Regions from separate parts of the Sphingomonas eleionomae genome, predicted to be linked through region 1. Evidence: predicted binding sites of a transcription regulator. Region 1 holds the regulator's gene; the other holds the start of a gene.
What was found. The regulator LexA, encoded in region 1, represses DNA repair genes until DNA is damaged. The targets are predictions, from matches to a motif close to GTTCCNCNCTTGTTCT.

Region 1 (4,554 bases):
TGTTTTCGATGGCCAGATCAGCCTTTGCCGCCCCTAGCATGGCGATCCGGCCACGACAAATCCGGGCCGCGATCGGTGCTGCATTCGATCGGCTGGAACGCCGGCTGGAGGCGGAGCGGGGCCAGTTGCCGCTTTGGATTCCCGTCGCCCTGGGGCTGGGCATCGCTGCCTGGTTCCTGTTGCCGGGGCCTGCTGCGTGGCTGGCCGCTGCCGCGGGGGGCGGGGCGGTCGCGCTGATCGGGATGGGTTTCGGCATTGGCCGCCGGGCAGGCGCTGCGCTGCTTGGCCTGGGCCTGCTCATCGCCATCGGCATCGGTCTTGCGTGGGTGCGGGCGGAGCGGGTTACGCATCCGGTGCTGGAACGGCCCGTCACGGTCAGCTTTGTCGCCCGAATCGAGCGGGTGGAGCCCTTGCCGGCGCGCGATCTTGTCCGGCTGCGCCTTGCCCCTGTCGGTGCGATCGGCCTGCCGACGCTGGTGCGGGTGAATGTCCGCGCCGTCGATGTGCCGCCCGGTGCTGGCACCGGCGCCGAAATCCGGCTGCGCGCCCGGTTGATGCCACCTGCAACGCCGGCCCTGCCGGGCGCCTATGGCTATGCCCGGGCCGCATGGTTCGATGGCATCGGCGCGACCGGGCGCGCGCTTGGCCCGGTTGAGGTCATTCATGCGACCCAGGGCAGCGGTGCGGGCGTCCGCAACCGGCTGTCGGCGCATATCCAGTCGCAGATCGGCGGCGGGGCCGGGGCAATCGCGGCAACGCTGGCCACCGGGGATCGCGGCGGCATCAATGACGCGGATGCAGAGGCGATGCGCCGGTCGGGCCTGGCCCATTTGCTGTCGATCAGCGGCCTGCACGTCACGGCGGTGGTAGGGGCCGCGATCCTGGCGGCCATGCGGATCCTGGCCCTGTTTCCGGCACTTGCCCTGCGGGTTCGGGTGCCGCTGATCGCTGCAGGGTTCGGGGCGGCGGCCGCGCTTGGCTATACCTGGCTGGCAGGCGCAGAGGTGCCGACGGTTCGGTCGTGCATCGCCGCGCTGCTGATCCTGGCCGCGATGCTGCTGGGGCGGGAGGCGATTACGCTGCGGCTGGTCGCGACCGGCGCGTTCGTCGTCCTGCTGCTGTGGCCGGAAAGCCTGGCCGGCCCCAGTTTCCAGCTGAGCTTTGCCGCCGTTACCGCGATCATCGCGCTGCACAGTCATCCGGCGGTGCAGGGCTGGTTCGAACGGCGGGACGAGGGGCGGCTTGCCCGGCTGGGCCGGGGGCTTGCCTCGCTGCTGCTGACGGGGCTGGTGGTGGAGGCGGTGCTGACGCCGATTGCGCTGTTCCATTTCCACAAGTCCGGCGTGTACGGCGCGATTGCCAATCTTGTCGCCATTCCGCTCACCACGTTCGTCATCATGCCGGCCGAGGCGGCGGCGCTGCTGCTGGATGCGGTGGGGCTGGGCGCGCCGCTATGGTGGGTGACGGGGCAGGCCATCGACCTGATCCTGGCGATTGCCCATTGGACGGCGGATGCGCCCGGATCAGTCCGGATGCTGCCCGCGATGCCGGGATGGGCGTTTGCCGCGATGCTCGGCGGTGGGCTGTGGATCGCGCTCTGGCGGACGCGATGGCGGCGATGGGGCGCGGTACCCGTTGCCATCGGCGCGCTGGGCGCGCTGTCCGTGCCGCCGCCCGACCTGCTGGTAACCGGCGATGGCCGCCATGTCGCCATCCGGGCCGGGGACGGGCTGGCGCTGCTGCGCGACCGGGCGGGGGACTATACCCGGTCGATGCTGGGCGAGGCAGCGGGGGTGGATGGCGAGGCGCTGTCGCTCAGCACCCTGCCCGATGCGCGGTGCAGCGCGGACCTGTGCCTGGCCGATGTCCGGGATGCCAATGGCCTCAGCTGGCGGGTCGTTGCCACCCGCAGTGCCCATTTCGTCGAATGGACCGCGATGCGCGATGCGTGTGCCGTTGCCGATATCGTGATTGCCGATCGCCGGTTGCCGGCCGGATGCGTACCGCGCTGGTTGCGCCTGGACCGGGCAACGCTGGCGGAGACCGGCGGCGTTGCGATCACCCTGGCGAGCGGAACGGTTCGCACCGTGCGCGGGCCGGGGGCGCACCCATGGCTGAACCCGCCGACGGTGATGCCGCCACGACCAGCCCGCCCCGTGGCACCACCGCCCAGGCCCGTTGGTCAGTAGCGGCGGAGCAGCCCCGACAGCCGGCCCTGCACCTGCACCTGATCAGGGCGGTAGCGTTGCGGATCATAGCTGCGATTGGCGGGGTCCAGCCGGACCATCGCACCCTCGCGCCGGAAGTATTTGAGCGTTGCGTCATGCCCGTCGATCAGCGCGACCACGATTTCGCCGTCGCGGGCCGATTCCGTCTTACGGATCAGGGCATAATCGCCGTCGAGGATGCCCGCCTCCACCATCGAATCCCCGGACACTTCCAGCGCATAATGTTCACCCGACCCGAGCAGCGCGGCGGGCACCGGCAGCATCTGCGATCCCTCCATCGCCTCGATCGGCACACCGGCGGCGATGCGGCCATGAAGCGGGATTTCGATGACGTCGTTCGCCGGTTCCGGCATCCGCTGCACTGCGGAAGGTGGCGAAAGTGGTGCTACGTCACCACGTTTTGCACCCTTGCTCCGCTTTGCATCGCCCCGTTCCGGCATCTTCAGCACTTCGAGCGCGCGGGCGCGATTGGGCAGGCGGCGAATGAACCCGCGCTCCACCAGCGCCTCGATCAGCCGGTGCACCCCGGATTTCGATTTGAGGTCGAGCGCCTCCTTCATCTCCTCGAACGAGGGGGAAATGCCGTCTTCGCCCAGGCGTTCGGCAATGAAGCACAGCAGCTCATGCTGCTTTTTGGTGAGCATCCCCAATCCTCCGTGTCGGAACAGACTGGGAACGTATATGCTTTGTTCCGTATGGCGTCAAGCGATCACAAGGATATCCACAGGATCGCCCACAGCCGCCGCCGGGGCATCAGCGGGCCGGTGGATCAGGCAGGTGGCGCGTGCCAGCGTCATCAGCATCGAACTGTCCTGTACCGCCGCCGCGCCGACGCGCCCGTCGGGCAGGATTGCCGCGCGCAGGAAATCGGTGCGCTCGCCATTGGCGGGCAGGGGGTCGGCCAGGATCGCGGGGGTCAGCCGGGGCAGGGGGTCGACCGATCCGCCCAGTGCGGCGATGGCCGGCCGGACGAACAGCATCGCCGTGGCGAATGCCGAAACCGGATTGCCGGGCAGGCCGAGAACGAGTGCATCGCCGCGCCGCCCGGCCATCACCGGCTTGCCGGGGCGCAGCGCCACGCGCCAGAAATCAATGGACCACCCCGCCGCCGCCAGCGCGGGCTGCACCAGGTCATGGTCGCCCACCGATGCCCCGCCGCTGGTGACGAGCAGGTCGGCATCGACCCTGGCAAAGGCGCGGGTAAGCGTTTCGAGGTTATCGGGCAGGATGCCAAGGTCGACGATGTCCACGGGCAGATCGGCGAGCATCGCCGCAAGCATCAGCCGGTTCGTCTCCGGTATCTGTGCATCGCCCATCGGCGTTCCGGGCGGGCGCAGTTCATCGCCGGTCGCCGCGACGGCAACCCGTACCGGGCGGCGGACCGACAGCGCGCCATGACCCGCCATCGCAGCCATGGCGAGGCGCGCCGGGGTCATCCGCTCGCCCGCCCGGATCAGCGTTGCGCCCGAGCTGAAGTCCAGCCCGCGATGCCGGACGTTGCTGCCGGGCGCGGCCGGGCCAGCCCCGGTCAGGATCAGCCGGTCGCCGTCGCGCGCCGCCTCTTCCTGTACCAGCACGCAGTCGGCGCCCGCCGGCATGACTGCGCCAGTAAAGATGCGCACCGCCTGTCCCGGCCCGACCGGCCCGGCATGCGGCCGTCCGGCGGCGCTTTCCCCAATGACCGTCCAGGGGCCGGGCAGTGCGGCATTGGCGATGGCATAACCGTCCATCACCGACAGGTCGCTGGACGGTTGCGTGCGCAGCGCGGCGACCGGTTCGGCGGCCCAGCGCCCGGCGCAACCGGCGATGGGCAACGCCTCTGCCGCGACCGGCATGGCCATGTCGATCAGCCGGGCCTGTGCATCGGCCAGCGGGAGGAGCGGGGGTGCCATCGGCCGGATGTGGCACGGGCATCGGTGCCGGGAAAGAGGGCGCGCGCGGAAACTGCACCGTGTCCGCCGCGCTGCCTTGTCTTGGCCGCATCTGCACCCTAACCCGACAGTCAGCCCTGCCGCCCCCCGGAAGTTTCTCGCGTGGTTTCAAAGTCCATCGAACGCCCGACGTGGCGAACCCGGATCGGGGAACGGTTGCGTGGGCGGGGCGGCCCGTTTCTGCTGGCGCTGCTGGTCGAGGGGCTGATCGTGCTGGTGATGATGACACTGGCCCCCCGGCTGGTCAGGCGCGAACCGGTGGATATGGCGCTCAGCACCTTTGACGCCGCTGAAGTATCGGAAAAGCCGCCCGCCGCCGCCAGCGCGCCCCGTCCCGCGGCCGCGCCGCCACCGCCATCGACCGAACGTCCGCGCGAAACCGACGACCGCCTGCC
Region 2 (4,554 bases), on a different contig from region 1:
ACGAGCATGAACAGGAGGCGCAGGAACAGCTGACCCAGCGGCGCGGTGACATAGGTGGTGAGCGTCTTGACCCAGGACGCGTCGCCGGCGCCGTAATGCACCGCCAGGCCGATCAGCAGGCCGGCGGCAAAGCCGATCCCCATCTGCCATTGCAGCGACAGGCCGCGTCCCCCCTCGCCCGTTACCGTCGCTGTCGTCATGCCGTATGCGTCCCCTGTGTCCTGCCGTAGCGCCGCCAGCCTAGCCGGGGGGTCGGGCACAAGTCGAGACGGGCGCCACAAAAAACGCTGCGCTGCGGCGAGGATGGGGTTGCAGTGGCGGGGGGTCGCTGACCTGGTTCCGTGGGAAATGTCGCCATCCGCTGTGCATCGGCGGGCAACCAGCCGTCGGCACCAGGCTCGATCGGATCGCCGCCTATGCCAACCCGTTAAGTGCGGGCAATGCCGCGCCATCAGGCATAGGCATAGGGGCCGCCGGCGGCGAGCGCGGCCTGATAGGCGGGGCGGGCGTGGATGGTGTCGAGCCAGGCCGTGGTCGCGGGGTAGCGGCCGTCGAGCCCGGCGCGGGACCGGGCGGCCTCCAGCGGGAAGCTCATCATGATGTCGGCGGCGGTGAAGGATTGCCCGGCGAACCAGGGGCGACTGGCCAGTTCCGCCTCGACATAATCGAGATGTACGTCGATCATCGGCTGAAGCTTTTTCTGAGCGACGCCGCCGAGCAGCGGCACCTTGGACAGGACCAGCTTGACCAGCAGCGGCGGCATCAGCGACCCTTCGGCATAGTGCATGAAGAAGGTCCAGCGCAGCGCATCGTCGCGGTGCGACGGCGGGCCAAGGCGGCCATCGGCATGATGGACCAGATAGTCAATGATCGCGCCGGTTTCCGCGACGACGCGGCCATGATCCTCGATCACCGGCGACTTGCCAAGCGGATGAACCCGCTTGAGCTCCGGCGGGGCAAGCATCGTGACCTTGTCCCGCTGATAGCGGATCACCTCATAGGGCAGGCCAAGCTCCTCGAGCATCCACAGGATGCGCTGCGACCGGGAGTTTTCGAGGTGATGGACGCGAAGGGTCATGGCGGTGGCTCCGTGAAGCGGCGGCCAGTGCGGACTGACCGTTGCAGCAATGTTGGACCGGTTTCGCCGCCGGGTGTCAATCGGCGGGACGGAACGAGACGAACCGCAAAACGAGCGCGGCCCGGTGGACGTTCCACCGGGCCGCGCCGATCCTTATCCTTGCCGCAGCAGCAGGCGATTACATGTCGTCGACATCATCCTCGGCATCGGGGCCGGTCATCATTTCCTCGGCAACCTTCTCTGTACGCGCACGGATCGCTGCTTCCAGCTTGGCGCACAGTTCGGTATTTTCCTTAAGGAACGTCTTGGCGTTTTCGCGGCCCTGACCGATGCGGACGCTGTCATAGCTGAACCAGGCGCCCGATTTTTCGACCAGGCCGGCCTTGACGCCAAGGTCCAGGATCTCGCCGATCTTCGAGATGCCCTCACCATACATGATGTCGAATTCGACCTGCTTGAACGGCGGGGCGACCTTGTTCTTCACCACCTTTACGCGCGTGGCGTTGCCGATGATGTCGTCGCGGTCCTTGATCTGGCCGGTGCGGCGGATGTCGAGCCGGACCGAGGCATAGAATTTCAGCGCGTTGCCGCCGGTCGTGGTTTCCGGGTTGCCGTACATCACGCCGATTTTCATGCGCAGCTGATTGATGAAGATCACCATGCAGCGCGACCGGCTGATCGAACCGGTCAGCTTGCGCAAGCTCTGGCTCATCAGGCGGGCCTGAAGGCCGACATGGCTGTCGCCCATCTCGCCCTCGATTTCCGCACGCGGCACCAGCGCGGCGACCGAATCGACCACCAGCACGTCGATCGCGTTCGACCGGACCAGCGTGTCGGTGATTTCGAGCGCCTGTTCACCGGTATCCGGCTGAGACACGATCAGTTCGTCGATATTGACGCCCAGTTTCTTGGCATAGACGGGATCGAGCGCGTGTTCGGCATCGACGAAGGCAGCGGTGCCGCCCGCCTTCTGCGCCTCAGCAATCACGTGCAGGGCAAGCGTGGTCTTGCCCGAGCTTTCCGGGCCATACACCTCGATCACGCGGCCGCGCGGGAGGCCGCCGACGCCAAGCGCGATATCAAGGCCGAGCGAGCCGGTGGAGATCGCCTCCACCTGCATCGTTTCCTTTTGCCCCAGCTTCATCGCCGAGCCCTTGCCGAACGCGCGGTCAATCTGCGCCAGGGCGGCGTCGAGCGCCTTTTGCCGATCCGTGGAAGTCGCCATATCGGTGTCGATCACCTTCAGTTTCGCGGCCATTGTTCGTCCCCGTCGCTAGAAGAAATGCGTCATGCGTTCAATCGAATTGAACGTCATGTATCGCATTTGTTCCATGGGAACAAGTGGGGAACGAAAATGAACCCGCCCGCGCCGGCGGATTGGCCGGAACCAGCGGGGATCAGCCGATTAGCTGCGCCAGCGTCCGTTCGACCTGATCGAGGGTAAAGGGTTTGGCGAGGATCGGGCGGCCATGATGTTCGGCACGGATATCGTCGCCGCCGCTGCCCGTTGCCAGCGCAAAGGGGATGTTCGCCGCCGCCAGCGCATCGGACACGGGCCAGGACTGTTCGCCGCCGCGCAGATTGACGTCGACAATCGCCGCATCGAACCCGCGCGCATCGACCATGGCCAGCGCCTGATCGACGCTATCCGCCTGTCCGGCCATGCTGTGTCCGAGGAGATCCAGAAAATCCTCGATCATCATGGCAATGAGGGGCTCGTCCTCAATGACGAGGATCCGGGCGGGCGAAACGCTCATGCAACCATCCTATCGGCGCGGGCGGCGCTTCGCCAGCGTTCATTGCGCCGTCATAACGTCTCGCGCAGCTTGTGCAAGTTGTTGTACCGAAAAGGGTTTTGGCAAAAACGCAACATTGTCGATGGTAATCTGCTTGCGCGCCTGTTCCTCGGCATATCCGGACATGAACAGGATGGGCATTGCGGGGAACGCTTCCCGGACATGGCCGACCAGGGTCGGGCCGTCCATCACCGGCATGACGACATCGGTGATGAGCAGGTCCGGGCGCACACCGTCGCCCAGCATCTGCATCGCAACCTCGCCATTTTCGGCGGTCAGCACGGTATAGCCCTGTCGCGACAGCGCGCGTTCGGCGACGGCGCGGACCATATCCTCATCCTCGACCAGCAGGATGGTGCCGGTGCCCCACAGGTCGGGCGGCGCAGTGGCCCCCTCCGCCCGGGCGGCAGCAGCGGACGGGCCGCGAACGGGCCGCGCCGTCGGCGCCGTGGCGCGGTGGACGGGCAGATAGATGGTGAAGGTCGATCCGTGTCCCGGTTCCGAATCGGCAAAGATATAGCCGCCCGACTGCTTGACGATGCCATAGACGGTGGACAGGCCAAGGCCGGTACCCTTGCCGGTTTCCTTGGTCGTGAAAAAGGGTTCGAAGATCTTTGCCTGAATCTCCGGCGGGATGCCCGATCCGGTGTCGGACACGCGCAGGGCGGTATAGTCGCCCTCTGGCAGCACGCCGTCGCCGCGCCTGCGGATATCGGCGGCCGTCACCGACAGCGTTTCGATGCGTAGCACGCCGCCGCCATTGGGATGCTTGGCCAGCATCGCATCGCGCGCATTGACCGCCAGATTGACGACCACCTGTTCCAGCTGACCCGGATCGGCGCGGACGGGGCCAAGGCCGCGCCCGTGCTGGACCACCAGATCGACGGTTTCGCCAAGCAGCCGCTTGAGCAGGGCCGATACCTCGGAAATCACGTCCGGCAGCTGAAGCACCTGCGGCCGCAGCGTCTGTTGCCGCGAAAAGGCGAGCAGCTGACGCGTCAGGCTGGCGGCGCGATTGGCGTTGGACCGGATCTGCTGAATATCGTCATGATCGCCGTCGCCGGGATCGTGGCGCATCAGCATCAGGTCGCAATGCCCGAGGATTGCGGTCAGGATGTTGTTGAAATCGTGCGCAACGCCGCCGGCGAGCTGACCCACCGCCTGCATCTTGATCGCCTGCGCCACCTGACGCTTCAGTTCCTGCTCCTCGCCCGTATCCTTGAACGCCAGCATCACGCGGCCGCGCGCGATCGTGCCCAGACCGGTGATGCGCAGCGACACCGGCTCATCGGGCCGATCGCGCATCCGCACGGGCAGGTCGGTGGCCCGCGATCCCGGCCGGGCAACGCGGTGGATGGCATCGGCAAGCGCGGCCTTGTCCTCCCGCACCACCAGATCGCCGGGCCAGGTGGGCCGCGTGGCAGCGGTGGTACGCGTGGCGCGATAGAAACCGTGATTGACGCAGGCCAGCCGCCCCTGTTCGTCGAGCAGCGCGACGCCGCCCGGCAACAGTTCGATCATCGATTCCAGCCACGATCCGGCATCGGCATGGGTGAAATCGGGGCCGGGACGATCTTCCTCGTCCACCATCGCCAGCAGGATGGGGGTTTCGTCATCGGGATGATCGGCATCGTCCAGCGGCACCTGAAAAAAGCGGAGAAGGCCGCCGCCCTCCCCCTC

Region 2: recA (recombinase RecA) is a predicted target of LexA. The motif match lies at 2,413-2,428, and genes of this name have one in related genera.

Annotation. Positions count from the first base shown of each region.
Region 1 covers NZ_JBLTWP010000004.1:472,858-477,411, forward strand. The annotation lists gene ACNI3Q_RS13435 (ComEC/Rec2 family competence protein) at 39-2,189, shown strand; gene lexA (transcriptional repressor LexA) at 2,183-2,872, opposite strand; gene ACNI3Q_RS13445 (molybdopterin molybdotransferase MoeA) at 2,930-4,120, opposite strand; gene ACNI3Q_RS13450 (energy transducer TonB family protein) at 4,316-4,554, shown strand, end outside.
Region 2 covers NZ_JBLTWP010000001.1:207,788-212,341, reverse strand. The annotation lists gene ACNI3Q_RS00945 (dicarboxylate/amino acid:cation symporter) at 1-200, opposite strand, end outside; gene ACNI3Q_RS00940 (glutathione S-transferase family protein) at 452-1,078, opposite strand; gene recA (recombinase RecA) at 1,257-2,336, opposite strand; gene ACNI3Q_RS00930 (response regulator) at 2,476-2,835, opposite strand; gene ACNI3Q_RS00925 (hybrid sensor histidine kinase/response regulator) at 2,875-4,554, opposite strand, start outside.